Regions from separate parts of the Pelosinus fermentans DSM 17108 genome, predicted to be linked through region 2. Evidence: riboswitches for the same ligand, from Rfam matches in the RefSeq annotation. Region 2 holds a riboswitch; the other holds the start of a gene.
The links. Region 2 has a riboswitch for FMN ahead of FR7_RS20735 (ECF transporter S component). Riboswitches for the same ligand answer to the same signal wherever they lie in the genome.

Region 1 (11,301 bases), 2.1 Mb from region 2:
TGGCATTTTTGTTTCTGCACCGCGTATGATAAATGATTCATTAGCCTTCCGATACTTAATTAATTCTGCAATGGAAATGATCTTCAGATTATGCTTCGCAACGAATTCCAGCAGGTCTGGAACTCTAGCCATTCTGCCATCATCATTCATAATTTCGCAAATTACACCTGCAGGGTAACATCCAGCTAACTTTGGTAAGTCAACTGCAGCTTCCGTATGCCCTGCACGTCTTAAGACCCCGCCTTCCACATACCGCAATGGGAAAATATGACCTGGTCTTCTAAAATGTTCTGGAAGAGCATTGGGGTCTAACATGGCCCTAATCGTTTCTGCTCTTTCATGGGCTGAAATACCTGTTGTCACAGTATGTGCATCAACCGATACTGTAAAAGCAGTACAATTTGGATCCGTATTGTCACATACCATCGCGCCAATACCCAGTTCGTCCAATTTAGAACCAATAACTGGCATACAAATAAGCCCACGTCCATGAGTCGCCATAAAATTAATAGCCTCAGGAGTCACTTTATCCGCAGCCATTAATAAGTCGCCCTCATTTTCTCTATCATCATCATCAACCACCACGATGATTTTACCATTTTTAATGTCTTCAATTGCTTCTTCAATCGTATTAAATTTCATGTTCAGTCCTCCAATTTATAGTGTAAACCCATTTTTTTCTAGAAAATTCATGTTAATAGCAGAAGTTTTAGATTGTTGTTGAGCTGAGTCTAAATTTAGCAGCTTCTCTACATATTTTCCAATAACATCTGCTTCTAGATTTACGACATCCCCCGTTTTCTTAAATCCTAATGTAGTGGCAGAGGCGCTATGAGGTATTAATGATACAGTAAACCAATCCTGTCCATAATCTACGATAGTGAGACTGATACCATCAATTGCAATGGAACCTTTTTTTACAATATAACGCATAACCTCGGAACCAGCCTCTATTTTAATAATTACGGCATTATCATTATTATCTTTAGCTCGAATGATTCCAATACCATCAATATGCCCGCTTACGATATGACCGCCAAAGCGATCACCAATACTAAGAGTTCTCTCAAGATTTACCTTAGAACCAATTTGTAAATTTGCCAGAGCTGTACTATCCACTGTTTCTGGCATAACATCAGCCGTAAAGTAATTTGCATCATATTCAACTACCGTAAGACAAGTTCCATTAACAGCAATACTATCGCCTAATTTAACATCTTGTAAGACCTTCTTTGCAGCTACCGTTAAACGCACAGATTTTACACCACGTGCAATGGCTTTGACTTTACCTAATTCTTCCACAAGTCCGGTAAACATCTCGTCCCTCCCGGTTACGCAGATATGCGCTGATTAATATATCTTTTCCAATTGATTCCATATGTATATCTTCAAATCCTTTGGCGTCATTTACATCGGCTATCCCTTTTCCGCCAACTGGGCCTGGAGCATCTGCGCCACCAACTATTTTAGGAGCAATAAACCAATTGATTTTATCAACCAAATTATCTTCTAGAACAGAAGCATTGATGGCAGCTCCGCCCTCAATCAAAATACTCGTAATTTGCTGCTCACCTAATATGTTAAATAAATGAGACAAATTCACACCAGCCGTTGTCTTCTCACACTCGATTACTTCCACACCACAAGCTCTGAGGGTATCAATTTTTTCTTGAGGTGCTTTATCGGTAACAGCAATCATCGTTCGCGCTAATCCATCCGTAACGACATTAGAATGAATTGGTGTGCGTGCCATACTGTCAACGACCACACGAATCGGATTTTTCCCCTGATACGTCAGACGAGTAGTTAAAGTGGGGTTATCAGCGAGCACCGTACCAATCCCGACTAAGATAGCGTCATAAGTGTCTCGTAATTGATGAACATAAATTCGTGATTCTGCCCCTGTAATCCATTTAGAATGTCCTGTATAAGAAGCAATTTTCCCATCTAAAGACATGGCACTTTTCAAAAGTACAAAGGGCTTTTTCGTAGAAATCCATTTAATAAACGTTTCATTTAGCTTTGCTGCTTCCTTTGCCAAGACGCCCTCTACTACTTCAATCCCAGCCTCACGCAGCCTAGAAATGCCTTGACCGGCTACTAAGGGATTAGGATCTGTCATGGCAATAATTACTTTTTTAATACCAGCTGCAATTAAAGCTTCCACACATGGTCCTGTTCTGCCATGATGAGAGCAAGGCTCTAATGTAACATAGATACTCGCATCATAGGCTAAATCTCCAGCTTGCTGCAATGCATTAATTTCAGCATGGGGCGTACCGGCTTTTCTATGCCATCCTTCGCCAACCACTCGTCCATCACGAACAATCACCGCTCCAACCATAGGATTTGGACTGGTACGACCTTTGGCATACTGAGCTAAAGCTAATGCCTGCCCCATATACTTTTCATCCATAATTGACCCTCCAAAAAAATTAAGCTGTTAAAAAAGTTTAAAAACTTTTTAACAGCCTCATAGAACATTAGAAGAATGCAACATTGATTAAGCCTTATATAAGACTTAAATCATCACCTTTTTCCATCCAGACTATACTGTCGGCTCCGGAATTCCACCGGATCAGCCATACGGCTCGCGGGCTAATCACCGCCGGTAAGGAGTTAAAAGATCGCTCTTTTTCACCTTGCCCCAAAGGCTTACTTATTCAATTACTGTATATGTTACCAGCATTAAGGAAAATAATCAAGTCCCTCTAATTTCACAAATCGCTTTTTTTATGTCATCTGCCTGATATATCGCAGAACCTGCTACTAAAATATTGGCACCTGCTGCTACAACTTCTCTAGCCGTTACTGGATTTATGCCTCCATCAACTTGTATATCAACCTTCAGATTACGTTCATCAATCATTCTTTTTAGTTTCGCTATTTTAGGAATCATACTAGGGATAAATTTTTGACCGCCAAATCCCGGATTTACAGTCATTAATAAGACCATATCCACTTCTCCAAGTACTTCTTCGATTGAAGATAGCGGTGTTGCCGGATTAAGGGATACTCCCGTTTTTAGCCCTAGTTCTCGAACACATTGCAAGATTCTATGTAAGTGTGGAGCTGTTTCAACATGGATTGTTAAAAGATCGGCTCCTGCTTTAGCAAAGGGTTCAATGAAATCTTGAGGATTATTAACCATTAAATGTACATCAAATAACAATGTAGTAACCTTGCGAATCGCAGCTACAACAGGTGGTCCAAAAGTAAGATTCGGCACAAAATGACCATCCATTATGTCGATGTGCAACATATCAGCACCTGCTGCCTCTACTAGTTTTATATCTTCAGCTAACTTCGAGAAATCAGCTGAAAGAATTGATGGTGAAATTTTAATCATACTATTTAAAATCCTTTCTTCTTATCTTGAATTTCTGCCAATATTTCAGTATAGGAATGATAGCGTTGCTCCTGAATGCGCCCCTCTGCCACTAACTGCTTTACAGCACACTGAGGCTCTTTTAAATGCAGGCAAGTGTTAAATTTACACTCATGCACCACAGCTGCAATTTCAGGAAAATAGTACATCAATTCATTTTTTTTCACATTCTCAAACTCAGTGAAGCTAAAACCTGGCGTATCTACTACAAATCCCCCACTAGAAAGAGGCAGCAATTCAGCAAAGCGAGTCGTATGTTTACCACGTCCTATCTTTTCACTGACTTGGCCAGTTACCAATGTAAGCCCCTCTTCTACAGTATTTAAGATTGTAGACTTACCAGCCCCAGAGGGACCGGCAAATACGCTAATCTTCCCAGCTAGTTGATTACGTAACTCTTCTATGCCAACACCCATCTTAGCAGATATCGTAATCACACAATAGCCAATGCTACGATATAGTTCGAGAATCGGTCGTAATTCCTCACTATCTGCTAAATCAATTTTATTAATACAGATAACAATATCTAAATCTGACATTTCAGCCAATACTAGAAATCGGTCTATTAATACGGTATTAATATCTGGGCTTACTGCTGCAAAAGTGATGATCACTTGATCGATATTCGCAATCATCGGCCGTTGCAGCATACTACGACGCGGTAAAATCTTTTCAATGATTCCCTTGCCATTTTCTGTTATATTATATTCTACTTCATCCCCTACTAGAAGAGAAAAGCGTTCTTTCTTAAAACGTCCTCGCAAAGTACACATTGTTACTTTCGCATTGGTCTTCACATAATAAAAACTATTATATGTTTTCAATATCACCCCATGCTGCACTTTTTTGCCTCCTGTTATATTGTTTGCTCTTGCAACAATACACCATTTATATATACTTGTACTCTAACCTGTCCTACACCATCAACTGTTTTTTCAACCTTATCACCAGGCTTGTGTACATTTTCATAAACTACACGCCGTCCATTTGTATCTGTTATGACGATTTGTACTGCCTGCCGTATTGCTCCTTCAGGAACAGTGATCTGCACTACAGCCTTCTTGGTAGCACTAGTATTACCCTTTGCAACCGTTAAATCAACAGATGCACCTTCTGTAATCTCAGCAGCAGGACTGGGGTTTTGCCCAATAATCGTTCCAGAAGGATATTTGTCACTCACTTCTTCTGTTACTTTACCAACCTTTAATTTTAGGCTTTCAATTTGAGTATTTACAGTATTAATTGGCGTTCCACGGAAATCTGGCAAAGCAAATTTGCGCGGACCAGCACCTTTACTTACAACAAGATCAATCGCTGTATTTTTATTAACCTGTGCAGGTGGCCGCGGCTGCTGATTAATAATAACATCAACAGGCGTATCAGCATTAAACTGCTCATCAATTCTCCCTACCACAAGTCCTGCATTTTTAATTTGCAGCTCTGCATCTCGCCGGCTAAGTCCTCTAAGATCAGGAACTACAGTAATTTCGCCACCCTTACTAACGACAAGATTAATCATACGCTGCTCTTTTACAACGTTGCCAGCTTCTGGAGATTGAGAAATAACATGTCCGGCTGGTATTTTATCACTAAATGATTCGGATACATTCACTCGCAAGTTTTGATCTACTAAAAGACTGCGGGCAACCTCAACTTGCTTACCAATAACATTAGGCACAGTAACTTCATTGTTGCTCCAGAACTTACCAAATGCGAAAAAGGCACCGATCATAAAACCAAATAGCAGTAATAATACCAGTCCCCATACTACTCGTTTGGAATGATTTTTTTTCTGCAAATGATTATTATCCGCTTCTAGCGCAGTCCCCGAATTGGCTTGAGATATTATGGGTTCATCTAAACGCGGCAATATCTGTGTAGGGAAATCTCCTCTTGATAAGCGCCGCGTATGATCATCTCTGAAATAATTTTGTACGGACTTTAAGTCCGTAATCATTTCACCAATATCATTATAACGATTAGACACATCTTTAGCCATTGCCTTTAATACAATAGCTTCTAACAATGGCGGTACCTCTGGTTTTAATTCTCGTATAGGACGAGGCTCTTCTTGTAAGTGCTTTAATGCAATACTAATCGGTGTCTCACCATTAAAAGGCACTGTACCTGTCAGCATTTCGTAAAGGACTACCCCTAAAGAATAAATATCGGATTTTGCTCCAACTGCAGTTCCTTTCGCTTGTTCTGGCGAAAAATAATGCACCGATCCAATAATCGTCGCAGTATGATGCATCGTCACAGAACTTACAGCTCTTGCAATACCAAAGTCTGTAACTTTAATACGTCCTGCACGAGTCATAAGGATATTATGAGGCTTTATATCACAATGCACTAAATTATTCTGATGAGCGTGTTCTAATGCGTCTGCAATATCTGCAGCAATTCTCACAGCCATTTCTATCGGCACTGGCTCTCGCAAAATACGTTCCTTAAGAGTTTCACCTGAAATATATTCCATAACAATATAATGTACTTCATCGTCTTTGCCAACATCATACATATTCACAATATTATGATGAGATAGTCGGGCAGCAGCCTGCGCTTCGCGACGAAAACGAGTAACAAATTCTTCATCATTAGCAAATTGCGAGCGTAGCACTTTTACAGCTACAGAGCGATCTAATAGTTTATCATGAGCACGATAAACATCAGCCATACCGCCGCCGCCAATATGTTCCAAAATAGTATATCTTTTATCAAGAGTTCGATCAATCATGGTGAACTATCACCTCCTTATTGTAATGCCGCCTTAAATACTTGACGAGCCATCGGCGCTGCAATGCTTCCACCAAATCCAGCGTTCTCAACAATTACCGCAATTGCAACTTGTGGATTATCTGCTGGTGCAAAACCAATAAACCAAGCATGAGAATCGCCTTGGGAATTCTCTGCTGTACCAGTCTTACCTGCTACTAATACTCCTGGCAAAGAGGCTGCTGTACCTGTACCATTGCGAACTACCCTCACCATCATCTTATTAATTTCATCAGCAAGTTGAGGAGTTGTGGGAGTAAGCCATTCTTCAGGTGCAAACGTTTTTATAAGACTTCCATCTAAGCCTGTTATTTTGTCAACAAGATAGGGTCTCATAATTTTCCCCTCATTTGCGAAACTGCTTGCTAACATAGCCATCCGCAAAGGAGTAACTAATAAACTTCCTTGTCCAATACCTGTTTGCGCTAGATCTCCATCTCCTAAAGAAGAAAAATCAGGCAAATGAGAAGCAACTTCTTGCAATTCTTGACCAACAGAACGTTTAAATCCAAATCGCTCAAAGATATTTTCCATTTTTTTATACCCTAATTTTAAAGATAATGTACCAAAAAATACATTGGACGAAACAGCTAATGCTTCTTCTAAATTAATATTCCCATAAGCTTCTAAATGGCTTTCTTGTAAACTATAGTCTGGTGGAATTTTTAAAGCCGCTTCACAATATATTTTTTCTTTTAAATCGATTACCTTTTCCTTGCGTGCTGCCTCTGCAATCATAACCTTAAGCGTAGACCCTGGAGGATATAATCCCTGGGTTACTCGGTTTAACAAAGGACTGCTTTTATCAGTAGAAATATGTTTCCATTGCTGATCAATTTCATTAGGGTCAAAGCTTGGTTTGCTTACCATCGCTAATATAGCTCCTGTATTAGGATTGATCGCCACAATTGCACCTTTATGATTACCAAGTGCTCTATAGGCTGTTTCCTGCACAGTGGCATCCAATGTTAACACTACATTATTACCAGACCTGTTCGTTAATAAATGGCTTACAGCACCTAAATGAGCAATGGAGGTATTATTTCCTGTTAAGTCTCTACTAAAAGTACTCTCAACACCACTCCGGCCATAGGTAATACTATCATAACCCACTACCTGAGCAGCAATTGCTCCATAAGGATATTCCCGCTTAAAACTCTCTCCTACTTTTTTACTATATGCTAGCTTTTCACCACTCTTATCGAGTATCATCCCCTGGGGAATCATACGAGAAGCTTCAAGAGTACGGCGATTTAAGGGATGCGCTATTAAAAAATCACTTTGAACCACTTGAATATAAGTTAAATAAAAAAGTAAAACAACCAATAAACTTAATAGTCCAAAAGCAACCTTACGAATATTCGTAGCCAAATCATTCATGTCATTTCGCATCGCAGCCTCTCACTTCCGATATGGAAAATAACATACCGAGTAAAATAAAATTAGAAACAATGGAACTCCCGCCATAGCTAATGAAAGGTAAAGTAATACCTGTTAGAGGGAAAAATTTAATGACACCAGCAATAATTAAAAAAGTCTGCAACGCCATGGAAACTGCCAGCCCAGCAGCAACCATCATACTAAAGGGCATTAAAGACAACAAAGATGTTCGAAAGGCACGGTAAATCATAAGGATATAAAGCAAGATGACAGCTCCCGCACCGATAAGCCCCATTTCTTCTCCAATCGCTGCAAAAATAAAGTCTGTATGAACCTCAGGAATCATCGTAGGAAATCCATAAGTGAGACCACTTCCCATGATTCCTCCCGACCCTAAAGCAAATAAAGATTGAACAATTTGATAAGCCCCGCCCGAGGGATCACTCCAAGGATTAAGCCAAATATCAACTCGCAGTTGAATATGAGAATATAAATTATAACAGATTACAGAACCAACTAGAAATGAGATCATGCCAATTATTACATAACTGGATCTGCCGCTAACCATATATGTCATGATAATGGCAAGACCAAAATATAATAAAGCGGCACCCATATCCCGCTGCAAAACAAACATTAACATTCCAAGACCCCACACTGCTATAAGAGGTGCAATAAATCTTGGATGGGGCAATACAAAGGGGCCATAATGCTTCGTAGCAAGAGTGAGTAATTCCCGCCTTTCACTCAAATAGGCTGCTAAAAACAATACGATAAAGATCTTTGCAAACTCAGAAGGCTGAAACCGAACAGGTCCCATGATGATCCAATTCTTATTCCCGCCAATGTCTACTCCAAATAATATCGCTGATAATAATAATCCAACACCAATAAAACCACAAATATACTTAAAGTAAGCTATTTGTTCTAACCGCTTAGCAAGAATTGCTGAGATTAGAAAAGCACTTAAACCCACACCTACCCACATCACTTGCAGCATGAAAAGCTCTGGTTTAAGTCTCAAAATGATGATTAGCCCTATTCCAACTAATAAAGATGCCAAAGGTAAAAACAAAGGATCACCAGTATGTCCAATTTTGCATAATACTATATTGACAGCCATAAATCCGGCAAAGATGAAAGTGACTGCCCCTAGTGTCTGATAATTTAGAACACTATGAGCTAAGTTAACTGCTAAAATTCCATTTAACATAATTATACCTGCAACTACAAGCAAGTTACGCTCCAGTTGTCGTGTGTTAATCATGCCTATATGTCCTCATTTTTTAACAAGATCACAGTAATATTATCAAACCCACCAGCATCTTTAGCCTGATTTACTAATTGTTCTACAATAGAAGAAATTTCACAATCTGTTCTCTGCATTAGAGTACAGATATTCTGCTCACTGACCATATTGGTTAGCCCATCTGTACACATTAATACAATATCACCTGGCTTCCATTGTACAAAACCAGTATCAACTGTAATAAGGCAACTAGTACCAACTGCACGAGTCAACAAATTCCTTTTAGGATGAACATAGGCTTCATCTCTAGTTATGTTACCACTTTGAACCAATTCCCAAACTAAGGAATGATCATTTGTCAGTTGATTAAGTTTCCCATTACGCAAGAGATACATACGACTATCACCAACATGCCCCCAGTATATTATATCTCCATCTATATAAGAGGCTGTGACAGTAGTACCCATACCACTGAACTCTTCTTTAGACAGTGCCATTTGATATATTGAGGTGTTTGCCTGTATTATTGCGTCTTTTAACAATATTTCAAGATTATCCTTCCCCACATGCTCTTGAATATAAGCATTAACTGTACTTATTGCAAGCTTACTTGCAATTTCTCCAGCTACATGACCTCCCATGCCATCCGCCACAATAAATAAATGCGGCGGATCACAGATATAGCTATCTTCATTTGTTTCTCTAACCAACCCAATATCAGAAATTACATGTGCTAGCAATACCCCTCACCCCTTAAAGCTAAATGTTACCGCTCCAATTTTAATTAAATCACCATTTTTCAATAAAGTCGCCTCCACTATAGGCTGACCATTTAAATACGTTTTATTGGTACTGTTCAAGTCTGTCAGCAAATATCCCTGCTGTCCTTTATTAATACTCGCATGTTCATGAGATACAAATGAATCATCAATGATAATTCCATTTTGCTCATTACGTCCAAGGTATGTAATATCATCTAAAGAAAAACTATTCTGAGATAATTTAATGTGTCCGCTATCAACAACAAGCAAATTAGCCCGCTTATGAAAATTAAATTGATTACCTTCATTTCCTATTGATGATTTTTTTTGTCCTGCTCGGTCTAAATCAGTATATATAATTTTTATTACTTTGCTTAAAAAATAATAGATTAATCCAAGTAAACTATATTGTAATACTATTCCAATATAGTTGAAAAAAGCCTCCTTATTGGGCATTTAATTCACCTCATATAAAATAACAGTATTACCTATTTTTATATGATCACCATTTTCTAATTCTTTACGCATAATCCGATGATCATTAACATATGTGCCATTAAGGCTTTTAGCATCATATAAGATATGATTTTTATCCTCTACGATCACATAAGCCTGTAAACGAGATGTATTTAAATCCGTAAGTGGTAATTCATTACTGGCCCGTCGACCAATATTCACTCGGTTGTTCTTTACATCAACTTTTACTCCTATATCAGGCCCTTCCAGAACTGTTAATGTCCCTAATAAACATGGCTCCTTACCCATCATATTACATTCTACTTTATCAAACACACGAGTATCAGAGTCAAGATGACATCCGGGATCTTCACTTTCTAACTTATTTTCTTCTGGCAGTGGTTCACTAAAGAAACTAACCACGCGAAAATTACCTTTTGTAATCCCTATATCCTCATTAAACTCGATTACAGGTGTACCGATAATCGTATATTGCCTTTGCTCTGCCTGACCTGCTATGTAAAGGGATAGCTCTTTACAAATCGTCTGGCTATAAGAAACGATTCGACTGTAATCTGCATTATTTAAATAAACGATGTATAAATTAGGAACATAGGTTTTAGAAATACCCACCGTTTTTTCATCATCCATTGTCCTAACTAATTGCTTACCAATTTCAATAGGCTGTAACCCACTGGAAAATTTATTGTTAAAAAAGCCTTCAATATATTTTTCAAACATATTTTCTAAACTTCTCACAAACTTCATGTTATTACCTCACCAACAATTTAATCTATTTTATTATACGTTATATTATCAGCATAGTCAAAATAAGGTAATATTATCCCATTTTATTTAAATGTAACATAAAAGGACCTGGCTTGTACCAAGTCCTTATTTGGCAGGTATAGATCTCAACCATTTCTTTAGGCAATTTATATGATACTTTTGCTTATTAGAAAGTCAGGATACTATTTATTTTTCATTTAAAACTTTATTTCGAAGCTGTCCACAGGCAGCACGTATATCTGTTCCCATTTCACGACGAACTGTAACGTTAATTCTTCTTTCAAGAAGTATCTTCTCAAAGTGTTGAATTGTTTTGCTGTCAGGTCGTAATAATCCACGCTCAATTACTGGATTAACGGGAATCAAATTGACATTAGCCAGACGTCCCCTCATCAAAATCGCCAACTCTTTAGCATGCTCTATCTTATCATTTAGATCTGCAATTAATATATATTCGTATGTCACTCGCCTGCCTGTTTGTTCGGCATAAAAATCCCCTGCAG
Region 2 (11,301 bases):
ATGGCCAGTCCCATATCTTTTAACAGCAATTCTAGTTCTTCTGCTGATTGGGTCATAAAACCGGGAATGGTCTTTACATCAGCAGGTTTTTCCACTGTTAGTTCAAGACTGCGGGGTTTTTCTAAAGAAGCTTCCCGCGCTTCTACCGGATTGATACTGTACTCTTTTATTTTCTTAAACTCATCTTCTGTAATATTGCCTTGTAATACAATTACTTTGGCAGTACGAATGGATAAGGTTTCTGTTTTTGTTAGTATTTGCACGCATTGCGCCGCCCAATGAGCTCGCTGGTCATATTGCCCCGGCAGATACTCTACTGCAAATATTTTATCTTCTGGTACTATGGTGAGTATTTCATCATAAACATCATCAACAGTCGGCTCAGAAAATATACTTTGTTTAGCTTCTGCAAATTCTTCCTGGCTGATTCCCGATATATCATAACGATTGACAAGGCGTACATGTTTCAAACCTGTAATGCCAAGATTCTGAGTAAGATCAGCATACATTCCCTTGGCCTCTACCGCAAAATCCTGCCTTTTTTCCACGAAAATTCGTTTGACTTCAAATGGCATGTTTCTACCTCCTAGTATCGTCTTGCTATTGTTATTGTAATATATTATGATTAATTATAATAATTAATAGTATTAATAAAACTTATAAGGAGTGTTTATATATGGACGTTAATTTTGAACTGTATAAAGTGTTTTACTATGTTGCCAAATACTTAAGTTTTTCAGCAGCTGCTAATGAATTATACATCTCCCAGTCAGCTGTCAGCCAGGCAATAAAACAATTGGAAGAAAAGCTGAATACAAAACTTTTTTTTCGCAGTACCAAACACGTACAGTTATCAGAAGCAGGCACACTTTTATTTACCCATGTAGAGCAAGCCTTTCACTTTCTAAAAACAGGTGAACGCAGCATCAATGAATTGCATTCCTTAGAACAAGGAGAGCTGAAAATAGGTGCCAGCGATACCATTTGCAAATACTACTTACTTCCTTATTTTAAACAATTTAACCTTCTGTATCCTAAAATCAAACTCAATATTACCAATCGTCCCTCTCCTGTTTGTGTGGACTTATTAAAAAAAGGCTTAGTGGATATTAGTGTGGTTAATCTTGCCGCCGAAAAACTGTATCCGGGCATGACCATCAGCAAATGTAAAATGCTGCATGACGCATTTGTCGCCAGTTCTGCTTTCGCTCACCTGCAAAGTCTACGCCTGGTTCTTAAAGATATTGCTGCTTTACCTATTCTCACATTAGAAAAGAATACAACCACAAGGACCTTCCTGGATTCTATGTTCGCCCAGCATAATCTCCCATTTGAGCCTGAGATTCAATTAGGCAGTGTGGACTTAATGATCGAACTGACAAAAATCGGACTGGGGGTCTCATTTATCAGCAAGGAATATATACAAAAAGAACTGGCTGACAATCAATTATTTACCCTTCCCCTCACTACTGATATACCTCCGCGAGAGTTAGGGATTATGACCCATGATTATCTGCCAGTTCCACTTGCAGCACAGAAATTTATTGAATTGTTATAGTTTCATAATATCGACTAAAGATTTGCACCTTGCATAGGTCACTGGTATATGACATTAAAAGCGTAGGTTAAGTAACACGGCGAAGCGTTAATGTCATATACCAGTGACCTCACTATAGAGTTTCTTTAATGGATCATAGATGACTTCACTTCACTTTAGGAATATTACGGCCAGCAAAGATTTCTGACATTTCTTTTTTCAAGCGCTGTTTGATTTTTTTCTTCTCACCTGGCAAAAGTTCACCTTTGGCTGTACCAAATAAATAATTATCCAAATCAAATTCTTTTAAAATCATTTTGGTATGGAAAATATTTTCCTGATAGATATTCACATCAAGCATCTGATATAACTCACGAGTATCATGAGCAATGTAATTTTGAATCGAATTAATTTTATGGTCAATATAAAACTTCTTCCCTGTAACATCACGGGTAAATCCCCGTACTCGATAATCGATAATTGCAATATCAGAACTAAAGCTGTTAATAAGATAATTCAGTGCTTTTAGTGGTGAAATCTCTCCACAGGTAGAAACATCAATATCAGCACGAAACGTACTAATACCCTTATCAGGGTGACTTTCCGGATAGGTGTGTACGGTGATATGACTTTTATCTAAATGGGCTACCACAGCATCAGACTTAATTTCCTGCAGATCGATCAGCTCTGGTGCCTCAACTGCCATTTTTCCTTCTGAAATTAACATGGTTACACTGGAACCCTGAGGATCATAGTCCTGCTTTGCAATATTTAAGATGTTCGCACCAATCATATAAGCGACTTCTGTTAAAATATTGGTAAGACGCTCCGCATTGTATTCTTCATCAATGTATTCAATGTAGGCTTGACGATGTTCCGGACTTTTTGCATAACATATATCATACATGTTGAAACTAAGTGTCTTGGTCAGGTTGTTAAAACCATACAATTTTAATTTTTTAATTGACTTTATTTCCATATTTCTTCTCCTTACTTGTTGTACAATTTCAAAGTCATGCCCTGAATCAGTACGGTATCATCGTCTGCTAGGAGCCTTGTTGCTTTGACACTTATCATGCGAAAGAATACTTTTTAGTCAAATGGAGTTTCACCACCCAACCTAAGTCCCACTTATCCGTCAAATTAGCCCCTCTAGGGCTCCCACCTGCTTTAAATAGGAGTCGTAGAGCGGCTTATTCATCGAATAAAATGTACTTCTAGTACTACATAATAGCCTACTTTTTTATTGCTGTAAATAGTATTTTTTCGAATCCCGCTGCGCTTAAAAAATAAAGGAAAAAGGATGCAACACTCCTATCTTTAGTATAGTGTTTTGTCAATAAAGTATTCTTAATAGCTATAAAAAAAGAACTCTATAGCAAATTTTCATCTGCGAGAGTTCTTATTTTAATTGAGCTGGAAAGTAATGATTATAGTGCAGAAAGGGCTATTTTCAGCACTACCTTTTTAACTTTGGCTACCGAATGCAGCGTACAATTAGGACGATGAACATCATTAGGGAAAAGCACGGCATATAACCCGGGTTTTAGCAGCAGTTCTACCTCTTGCTGTACTCCTTGATAAAAAATCAAATCTTTTAGCTCCAGTTCATCCTGAAGGACTCCATACTCTGAAGATAGCAGACTACACCCAATCATTTCTTCCCCTGAAACTACATACTGTATATCAATATACTTCTGATGAGCCTCCGGTTTTCTTTTCTCTTTGGGTTCCGTTTCATATTCGGAAACGGAGGCAAATATCGCATCCCCTTCAATATCATGCCTACCAACTGGCAAACTAGACAAATCGGTATTGATTAAATACTGCAAACCTCTTTGCAAGGCAGGAGACAAAGCAGCCTTCTCTTGTTCAAAATTCTTTAACTGTCCATAAATCATCTTAGCAACCTCCCTTTTTAAACTCTATTTTATATCTATTCTTTATTTTTATTGCCTTTCCTCTGTCAATGAAGAGTTTTTAAAAATTTGAACCACAAAGGCACAAAGGTCACAAAGGGATTATTTATATTTTTTGTGTTCTCCTTTGTGTGCCGCAGCAGCGGCATTGTGCCTTTGTGGTTCAAATTCTTATTCTTTTTCATCTGCAAAACTTATAAATTCTATAAAAATAGAGGCAGTTTACACTGCCTCTTGTTCCTGCTTTTTTAGTCAGCAAGCTGTCCATGGATTTCCCTGCCGCGGATTTCCTTAACTTTATTATTTTCACCCACCATCACTACAGTAGGGGTAAAGTTCCTTGCTTCCTCTTCCGTCATCATGGCATAGGAGATAATAATGACTTTGTCATCAGGCTGTACTAAACGGGCTGCTGCCCCATTCAAACAAATGACTCCTGAATCTTTCTCGCCGACTATTACATAGGTTTCAAACCGATTACCATTGTTATTATTTACAATTTGCACTTTTTCATTAGGCAGGATTCCTGAAGCTGCCAGTAAGCTTTCATCAATGGTGATACTTCCCATATAATTAAGATTAGCCTCCGTCACCGTGGCACAATGAAGCTTAGCTTTTAAACATGTAATAAACATAGAATTATCCCTCCAAAATGATATTATCAATTAAACGAGTATTCCCAATGCGTACAGCTAAGGCTAGAAGAGTTTTACCGATAATCTGGTCTATAGTCTCTAATAACGGATAGCTGTGTATTTCTACATAATCAATTTGCGCTAGTTCTTCCAACTGGATACTTGCTATCACCTGCTGCCTGATGGCTTCTACGTTTATCTCACCACTGGTAACAAGCTGTTTGGCCAGCTGCAAGCTAGAAGACAGCACTAATGCCGCTCTTCGTTCTTCAACAGATAAGAAAGCATTACGAGAACTCATGGCAAGTCCATCTTTTTCCCGCACAATAGGTACAATCTCAATAACTATATTCATATTTAGATCAGAAGCCATGCGCTGAAGCACTAATACCTGCTGAGCATCCTTCTGACCAAAGAAGGCTATGTCAGGCTGAATGACATTAAACAATTTAGTCACAACAGTAGCGACTCCACGAAAATGACCCGGACGAGACAAACCGCATAGTTTTTGCGTAATACCATCAATTTCTATAAAACTGCTATATCCCTTAGGATACATCTCCTGTGCTTGAGGATGAAAGATAACATCTACACCCGCAGTACCTGCTTGTACACTATCGCCCGTTAAGTCTCTTGGATATTTTGTATAATCTTCATTAGGACCAAATTGAGTAGGATTCACAAAAATACTCACTACAACGATATCGCTTTGTTCCTTGGCTTGACGCATCAACGTAAGGTGTCCTTCATGCAAGGAACCCATGGTGGGTACTAAGCCAATTGATAAGCCTCTGGCTTTTACCTGCTTAACAAAAATCTTCATTTCCTCGATGGTTTCGATAATTCTCATGATTTCATTCCCCTTCTTCCCGTGCTGCTTTAGTACCTCATCACGTAGCTGAGGTATAGTAGTCCACCAAGCCTAGTATAATTTTTCTAAAATTCCATCCGATATTTTAAAACTATGCTCCGCCGCGGGAAATTTTTTTTCTGTTACTTCTTTTTTATAGTCGGCTACTGCTTGCGCTATTGCTGCATGCAAAACAGCATATTGTTTTACAAATTTGGGAGTAAACCCAGGATACAAACCAAGCAGATCATTGATAACCAATACCTGACCATCACAGTGCACCCCTGCGCCGATGCCAATGGTTGGTATATTGAGCTGCTGCGTTACTTTTTGTGCCAGTAAGGCTGGTACGCACTCTAGGACAACAGCAAAAGCCCCGTTTTCTTCTAAAATCTTGGCGTCATTAAGCAATTTTTGCGCCCCTATTTCCTCTTTTCCCTGTACTTTAAAGCCGCCCAGACTATGAACTGACTGAGGCGTTAGACCCAAATGCCCCACTACAGGAATTCCAGCAGTGACTATTTTTTTTACTGCCTCAGCAATTTCGCTGCCGCCTTCTAGTTTAACAGCTTGGGCCCCTGTTTCTTTCATAATCCTTCCTGCGTTAGCTACTGCCTGCTCTGCGGACACCTGATAAGACATAAAGGGCATATCTACAACTACCATTGCTTTTTTTGCCCCCCGGCATACTGCTTTCCCATGATGAATCATATCCTCCATCGTGACAGGCAAAGTCGAATCATATCCTAATATCACATTTCCTAAAGAATCACCTACTAATAGCATGTCGATCTGGGCATCATCAAGAAACTTTGCCGTAGAAAAATCATAAGCTGTTAGCATGGTAATGGCTTTTCCCTCTATTTTTCGCTGCTGAATCACTGTCGTTGTAATCTTTTCATTGGTACTCATGATGATTTCCCCCTGTTATCAATTCTTAATATTTCTTCTATGCTTGCAGCTTGTTCCTGGTTAACTGTACCTTTCTCTAAGGCAATCCCCAGAGTATACATCCCAAGTTCACTATATAAGCTCTTATCTACTTCGTTTTCAAATGCCTCCAAGTGTGTCTTTACCGTAATATCATCTCCACGACTAATTGGACCCGTCAGACCCTGAACCACTCCCATTTCCTTTATATTCTGCAGGGTTCCTTCCAGCAGCGGCACTAAAGCAGTTAACGCTTCATCCGAAGATAAGCCAAATTTTCCATACAGCCGACTTGCCCAGTGCATCAAGGAAACCGTGTAGTTCGATACAATGCAGGCAGCCCCATGGTAAAGGGACTTATCTGTATCTAAAATCTGAAAACTGGTTCCTCCTAAATCATTCACAATTTTTTCGGCTTGCTGTATTACCTCTGCCTGTCCGCTTAAGGCAAAATATATGCCCGCTAACCTTTCACTAGTATGTTCTTTATTGGCAAAGGATTGCAGCGGATGCATACAGCCAATCCATGCTCCTTGCTTTTTTGCCGGCAAGAGTACTTCCGCGGTAAGACATCCTGAAGTGTGAAGCACCATTTGCCCTCTTTTGAAACCATTCTCTCTGGCTACTTGTGCTGTCACTTCTCCAATGCAACGATCAGGTGTTGTAATGAATAGGATCTCAGCATCTTGTATAAAATCGGCCGCTCTTACTCTCGTACCTACTCCCAATTCCCTAGCCAGCTGACTTGCTGATTCTAGACTATTACTAGCAATTCCAGATAAATGATACCCTCTATCAGATAATCCTCGTGCCAGCACACTCCCCACTTTCCCGGCTCCAACAATACCTATTTTCGGCTTTTGTTTTTTCATATTTCCTCCTTTACCTAATAGCCGTGAAGAGGCAAAGGATGAGCATCCTTTGAGATCCTAAAAGAAACTTTCCAAGACTGCTTGGCAGCCAAAGGAAAAGAAAATATAAAAAAGCCTTCCGGAGCTTGTCCGAAAGGCATACTTTTCCTATGCAACCTCCCGTCTCAGTCCATTAAAAGATCTAAGCGGCTATAATTCGATATGAAACTGTGGAATACTATAGCAACAAGTTCTTTTTACAGTATGGTTCATAACTGATACCACCCAAAGAACGCTTCGCCATTTTTACTACAAAACGATAATATCATAAACCATAATAAAAACACAAGGATTTTATGTATCTATGATTATGCTTTATTGACAAGTATACATAACTGAAAATCTTGGAATAAGATATACAAAAGATCAAAGCTACTATAAAATAGATTCAAGGAGGTGTTCTTATGAATGAGATAACAGGAGAACAAAAACTCTTAGCTATTTTAGCCCATATATCCTATTTCCTAGGGGGATTGGGCTTTATTATTGCACCATTAGTCATCTTCTTATTAAAAAAAGACGACGCTTTCGTCTATCATCATGCAAAACAGGCTCTCGTTGCCCATTTGAGTATACTGACTGCGTCCTTCATTGTCAGTTCTTTATGTATATTAATAATTGGTGTTTTTCTGCTTCCTATCGTAGGTATTTTGTGGCTGATTCTGCTCGCAACATCGATTATTGCAGCAAGTAAAGCCTTTTATGGTGAAACCTATCAATACCCTTTTATCCAAAAACTGATTCATAAACTTTAGTAACGAACATTATGCCTTTTATATTACACTAGGAGGAACTATATGCGTTATAAAATCTATCAATATCTTTCTGTTGGCATTGGCTGCCTGGTAAGTGCTGTCGCGATCAATAGTTTTCTCGTACCTCACCACTTGTTAAGCGGCGGTGTAAGCGGGTTAGCCATTATCTTTTATTATCTTGCTGGCTGGCCTATTGGTCTTCAAATCTTTGTAATGAATCTCCCTCTCTTCTATGCTGCATATCGGCTTATTGGAAAAGAATATTTTTTAAAGACCATTTATGGAGCAGTACTTTTTTCCTTTTTCGTAGATGCAACGGGCTACTTGTCAAATTTTATGGTCGTGGATGATCCGATTCTCTCTGCCATTACTGGCGGAATTGTAACAGGTATTGGCTCAGGTCTTATCTTTAAGGCCAATGGCAGCGGCGGCGGGCTTGATGTCGTTTCAAGCATCCTCAAAAAGTACTATTCTATTAATGTAGGTATTGCTTCTTTTTCGGTTAACTGTGTGATTATGGTGATTGCTGCCATTCTTTTCGGCATTAAACTTGCCATACTAACTCTTATCTCCATGTTCATTGCAGCTAATATTACGGATAATGTGGTGGAAGGATTTAACCGTAAGAAAACCTTGTACATCATCTCTTATAAAACCGATGAGATTATTAAAGCCATTTTAAAAGAGGTAGGGCGAGGTGCAACAATCCTTCATGGAGAAGGCGCCTTTACCCGCCAAGAAAAACAAATAATTTTTGTAGTCGTAAGCCTGACCCAAATTGGTCAGATTAAAATTCTCATCCAAGATGTAGATCCCAACGCCTTTATGATCGTTCAAGATGCTGTAGAAGTTCTAGGGAGAGGCTTCACACTGCCTGGAATGAAACAGCTATAAGAAAAATAATTTGAAATGAACCGCAGAGGCGCAGAGACACAGAGAAAAATAATTAATAGCGTTAGAAAATACCCCTCAGCGCACTCTGCGTCTCTGCGGTTTAATCGTTCTTTCCCTGCTCGTTTCACAAAAACATATAAAACAATCGAACCACAAAGCTATGTCAAAAGGCTACTCTGTACTGACAGAGTAGCCTTTTTGTATTCTTTTATTTGATAATTAAAGCCCTACTTACCTCTCGCATAATACAGGGTAAAGCTTCTTGTAAATCATCAATGTAAGAAGGGACATGGCAATTCCTTTTATCATATTAAAAGGTGCAATCCCCAGGGCAATGAAGGATTTTAAATCAACAATCCGGGGATTTGCGATTGTTCCTAAATTAATAATCTGCTCTAAGGGAAAATGCAGCACAGCTTGATATAATGGCAGCAGAATAAAATAATTCAGCAAAGACGCCGAAAACATCATAGAGAAGGTTCCAATAAAGAGAGAAAGCACAGCTCCTTTAAAACTCTTATAGCGCCGATATAAATAGCTCGCTGGCAGAATAAAAGCCACTCCCACCAAGAAATTAGCAATCTCCCCAATTCCCATTGTCTGGGTATTTGCAGCATGTAATACGTTTTTAATTAATTCAATAATAACCCCTGCCATAGGTCCAAGCACAAAGCCTCCAATAATCGCAGGCAATTCACTGGCATCTAATTTTAAGAAACTAGGCATCATCGGCAATGGCACTTCAAAAAACATCAAGATTACAGCAATTGCTGATAAAATTCCAATTTTAGTAATATATCGCGTATTGGCAGAAATCATGTCCAATCCCCCTATAAAAGTAATCGTTAAATCAAACTTATACAACATACAAAGCAGATCGAACCACAAAGACGCAAAGGACACAAAGGGTTTTATTTATATTTTTGTGCACTCCTTTGTGTGTCGCATCAGCGACATTGTGCCTTTGTGGTTCATTTCTTCCACCTATTAAACTATATTTTCTCTACTTATCAAAAAAAATCCCCGAAATGCCTTCGGGGATTTAATCACTCACTACATGCAAACACATCGTTAATGTCGGCTTACTAAGCCTCATACACGGATGCATCTCCAGAAAGTCAAACTATCTGTTATACATACAATGTGCTGCTTTCTCTTCTTACATCCAGACTATACTGTCGGCTTTGGAATCAAACCAAATCTGCCTTGCGGCTCGTGGGCTTGCAGAATCTGCTTACCACCGGTCGGGAATTTAACCCTGCCCTGAAGATATTTCAATTTATTTAATTTTAGCCCCAGAGATAATCATTATCACCGAGTGATGATGATGGATTCATTGTAGCAAATTTGCTGCCTCTTTGCAAGTTAAAAAGTAATACGAAAAACGTGACTCATCTTTTCTTACTCTTTCTTACACCATTATTTAATAAAATCCCACAACAGCATCATATTTAAGACAGAAACAATAAGACCAATGCCCCATAACACAATTTGCTGTAAGCCTGTATTTGCATATTTCCCCATGACCTTCGTGGATGATGTCAAGTAAATCTGCAAGAATATCGTCCAAGGCAATTGAATGCTAAGAAACATTTGGGAATATACCAGCCCCTGAAAAGGGCTTTCGATAAAAAAGATGGCAGCAACCGCCAGACCGTAGGTAATCGCTACTCCCATCCAGGAATGACGGTCTTTAATATCATAGGGTTCTCTAAATATACCTGCAAAGATACTACCACCAGCCATACCTGCAGTAACGGTGGAAGAAATACCTGCAAATAAAAGAGCGATAGCAAAAACAACAGCTGCAGCATTCCCCAGTAAAGGACGCAGCATAATTTCTGCTTGCTCTAATTCATCAACAGATATTTGATTACTGAAAAACACGGCAGCAGCAACCAATATCATCGCACTATTAATGGCCCAGCCAATACACATAGAAAATAGGGTATCTGCAAACTCATACTTTAACTGCCGCTTAATCACAACATCATCTTCCAAATTCCATTGTCTGCTTTGGATGACTTCAGAATGCAAAAATAAATTGTGGGGCATGACCACTGCCCCAAGCACACTCATTACCACCAACATAGCTCCATCCGGAATAACAGGTGTTACCCATCCAACAGCAGCTTCAGACCACTCAATATTGACTAGACTTAGTTCAAATAAGAACGCTATGCCAATGATTGAAACAAAACCCATAATCCATTTTTCTAGTCTTTTATAGGAATTAGCCCATAACATCCAGCTGCAGCCTATGCCGGTTAATAAGGCTCCAATTTTCAGAGGAATATGAAATAGCATTTGTAAGGCAATAGCAGCACCTAATATTTCAGCCATACCAGTGGCCACTGCCGCCGTTATTGCCGAAAACAATACCGTTCTTGATACTAAAGGTCGCAGATATTCAGTAGCTGCTTCCGATAAGCATCGCCCCGTAACAATTCCTAAATGAGCTACATTATGCTGCAAAACGATTAACATAATGGTAGATAAGGTTACCATCCAAAGCAATTTATAACCATACTCTGCCCCTGCGGCTAAATTGGCGGCCCAATTCCCAGGATCAATAAATCCGACGGTTACCAGTATCCCTGGTCCAATATATCGTAATATCTCCCTGGCTCTTAGATTCAGCCCATGCTCCTCCTGAAAAAAGCCTTTTATCCCTTTGAGCATAAACAGATTCTCCTTTATATCGTAATATAGCTTACATATTATCTCTTTTAGATTATTATTAGTATCTATTCTTTATTCGTCAGTTTATCCCTTTTAAAAACATATTAAATTATTATTATAAAATATAAATTTTTAATTAATATAAAATTCATAGTAAATAAAAATTCGACGTAATCTCCAAAGGAATA

Region 1: it holds a riboswitch for FMN, as region 2 does, so the genes downstream of both, ribD (bifunctional diaminohydroxyphosphoribosylaminopyrimidine deaminase/5-amino-6-(5-phosphoribosylamino)uracil reductase RibD) here and FR7_RS20735 (ECF transporter S component) in region 2, are expected to answer to the same signal.

What each region holds. Positions count from the first base shown of each region.
Region 1 is NZ_AKVN02000001.1:2,385,276-2,396,576, reverse strand. Features, by position in the region: gene FR7_RS10910 (bifunctional 3,4-dihydroxy-2-butanone-4-phosphate synthase/GTP cyclohydrolase II) at 1-642, opposite strand, end outside; gene ribE (riboflavin synthase) at 658-1,317, opposite strand; gene ribD (bifunctional diaminohydroxyphosphoribosylaminopyrimidine deaminase/5-amino-6-(5-phosphoribosylamino)uracil reductase RibD) at 1,286-2,416, opposite strand; FMN riboswitch at 2,528-2,659, opposite strand; gene rpe (ribulose-phosphate 3-epimerase) at 2,702-3,349, opposite strand; gene rsgA (ribosome small subunit-dependent GTPase A) at 3,355-4,230, opposite strand; gene pknB (Stk1 family PASTA domain-containing Ser/Thr kinase) at 4,245-6,125, opposite strand; gene FR7_RS10880 (peptidoglycan D,D-transpeptidase FtsI family protein) at 6,143-7,555, opposite strand; gene FR7_RS10875 (FtsW/RodA/SpoVE family cell cycle protein) at 7,545-8,810, opposite strand; gene FR7_RS10870 (Stp1/IreP family PP2C-type Ser/Thr phosphatase) at 8,813-9,532, opposite strand; gene FR7_RS10865 (FHA domain-containing protein) at 9,539-10,009, opposite strand; gene FR7_RS10860 (FhaA domain-containing protein) at 10,010-10,777, opposite strand; gene rlmN (dual-specificity RNA methyltransferase RlmN) at 10,985-11,301, opposite strand, start outside.
Region 2 is NZ_AKVN02000001.1:4,505,918-4,517,218, forward strand. Features, by position in the region: gene FR7_RS20685 (phosphoribosylformylglycinamidine synthase) at 1-575, opposite strand, end outside; gene FR7_RS20690 (LysR family transcriptional regulator) at 677-1,558, shown strand; gene speD (adenosylmethionine decarboxylase) at 1,704-2,516, opposite strand; gene FR7_RS20700 (NanQ anomerase/TabA/YiaL family protein) at 2,968-3,438, opposite strand; gene panD (aspartate 1-decarboxylase) at 3,705-4,091, opposite strand; gene panC (pantoate--beta-alanine ligase) at 4,096-4,941, opposite strand; gene panB (3-methyl-2-oxobutanoate hydroxymethyltransferase) at 5,014-5,853, opposite strand; gene FR7_RS20720 (Rossmann-like and DUF2520 domain-containing protein) at 5,850-6,743, opposite strand; gene FR7_RS20725 (DUF4870 domain-containing protein) at 7,187-7,537, shown strand; gene FR7_RS20730 (YitT family protein) at 7,580-8,431, shown strand; gene FR7_RS20735 (ECF transporter S component) at 8,663-9,250, opposite strand; FMN riboswitch at 9,581-9,706, opposite strand; gene FR7_RS20740 (Nramp family divalent metal transporter) at 9,851-11,113, opposite strand.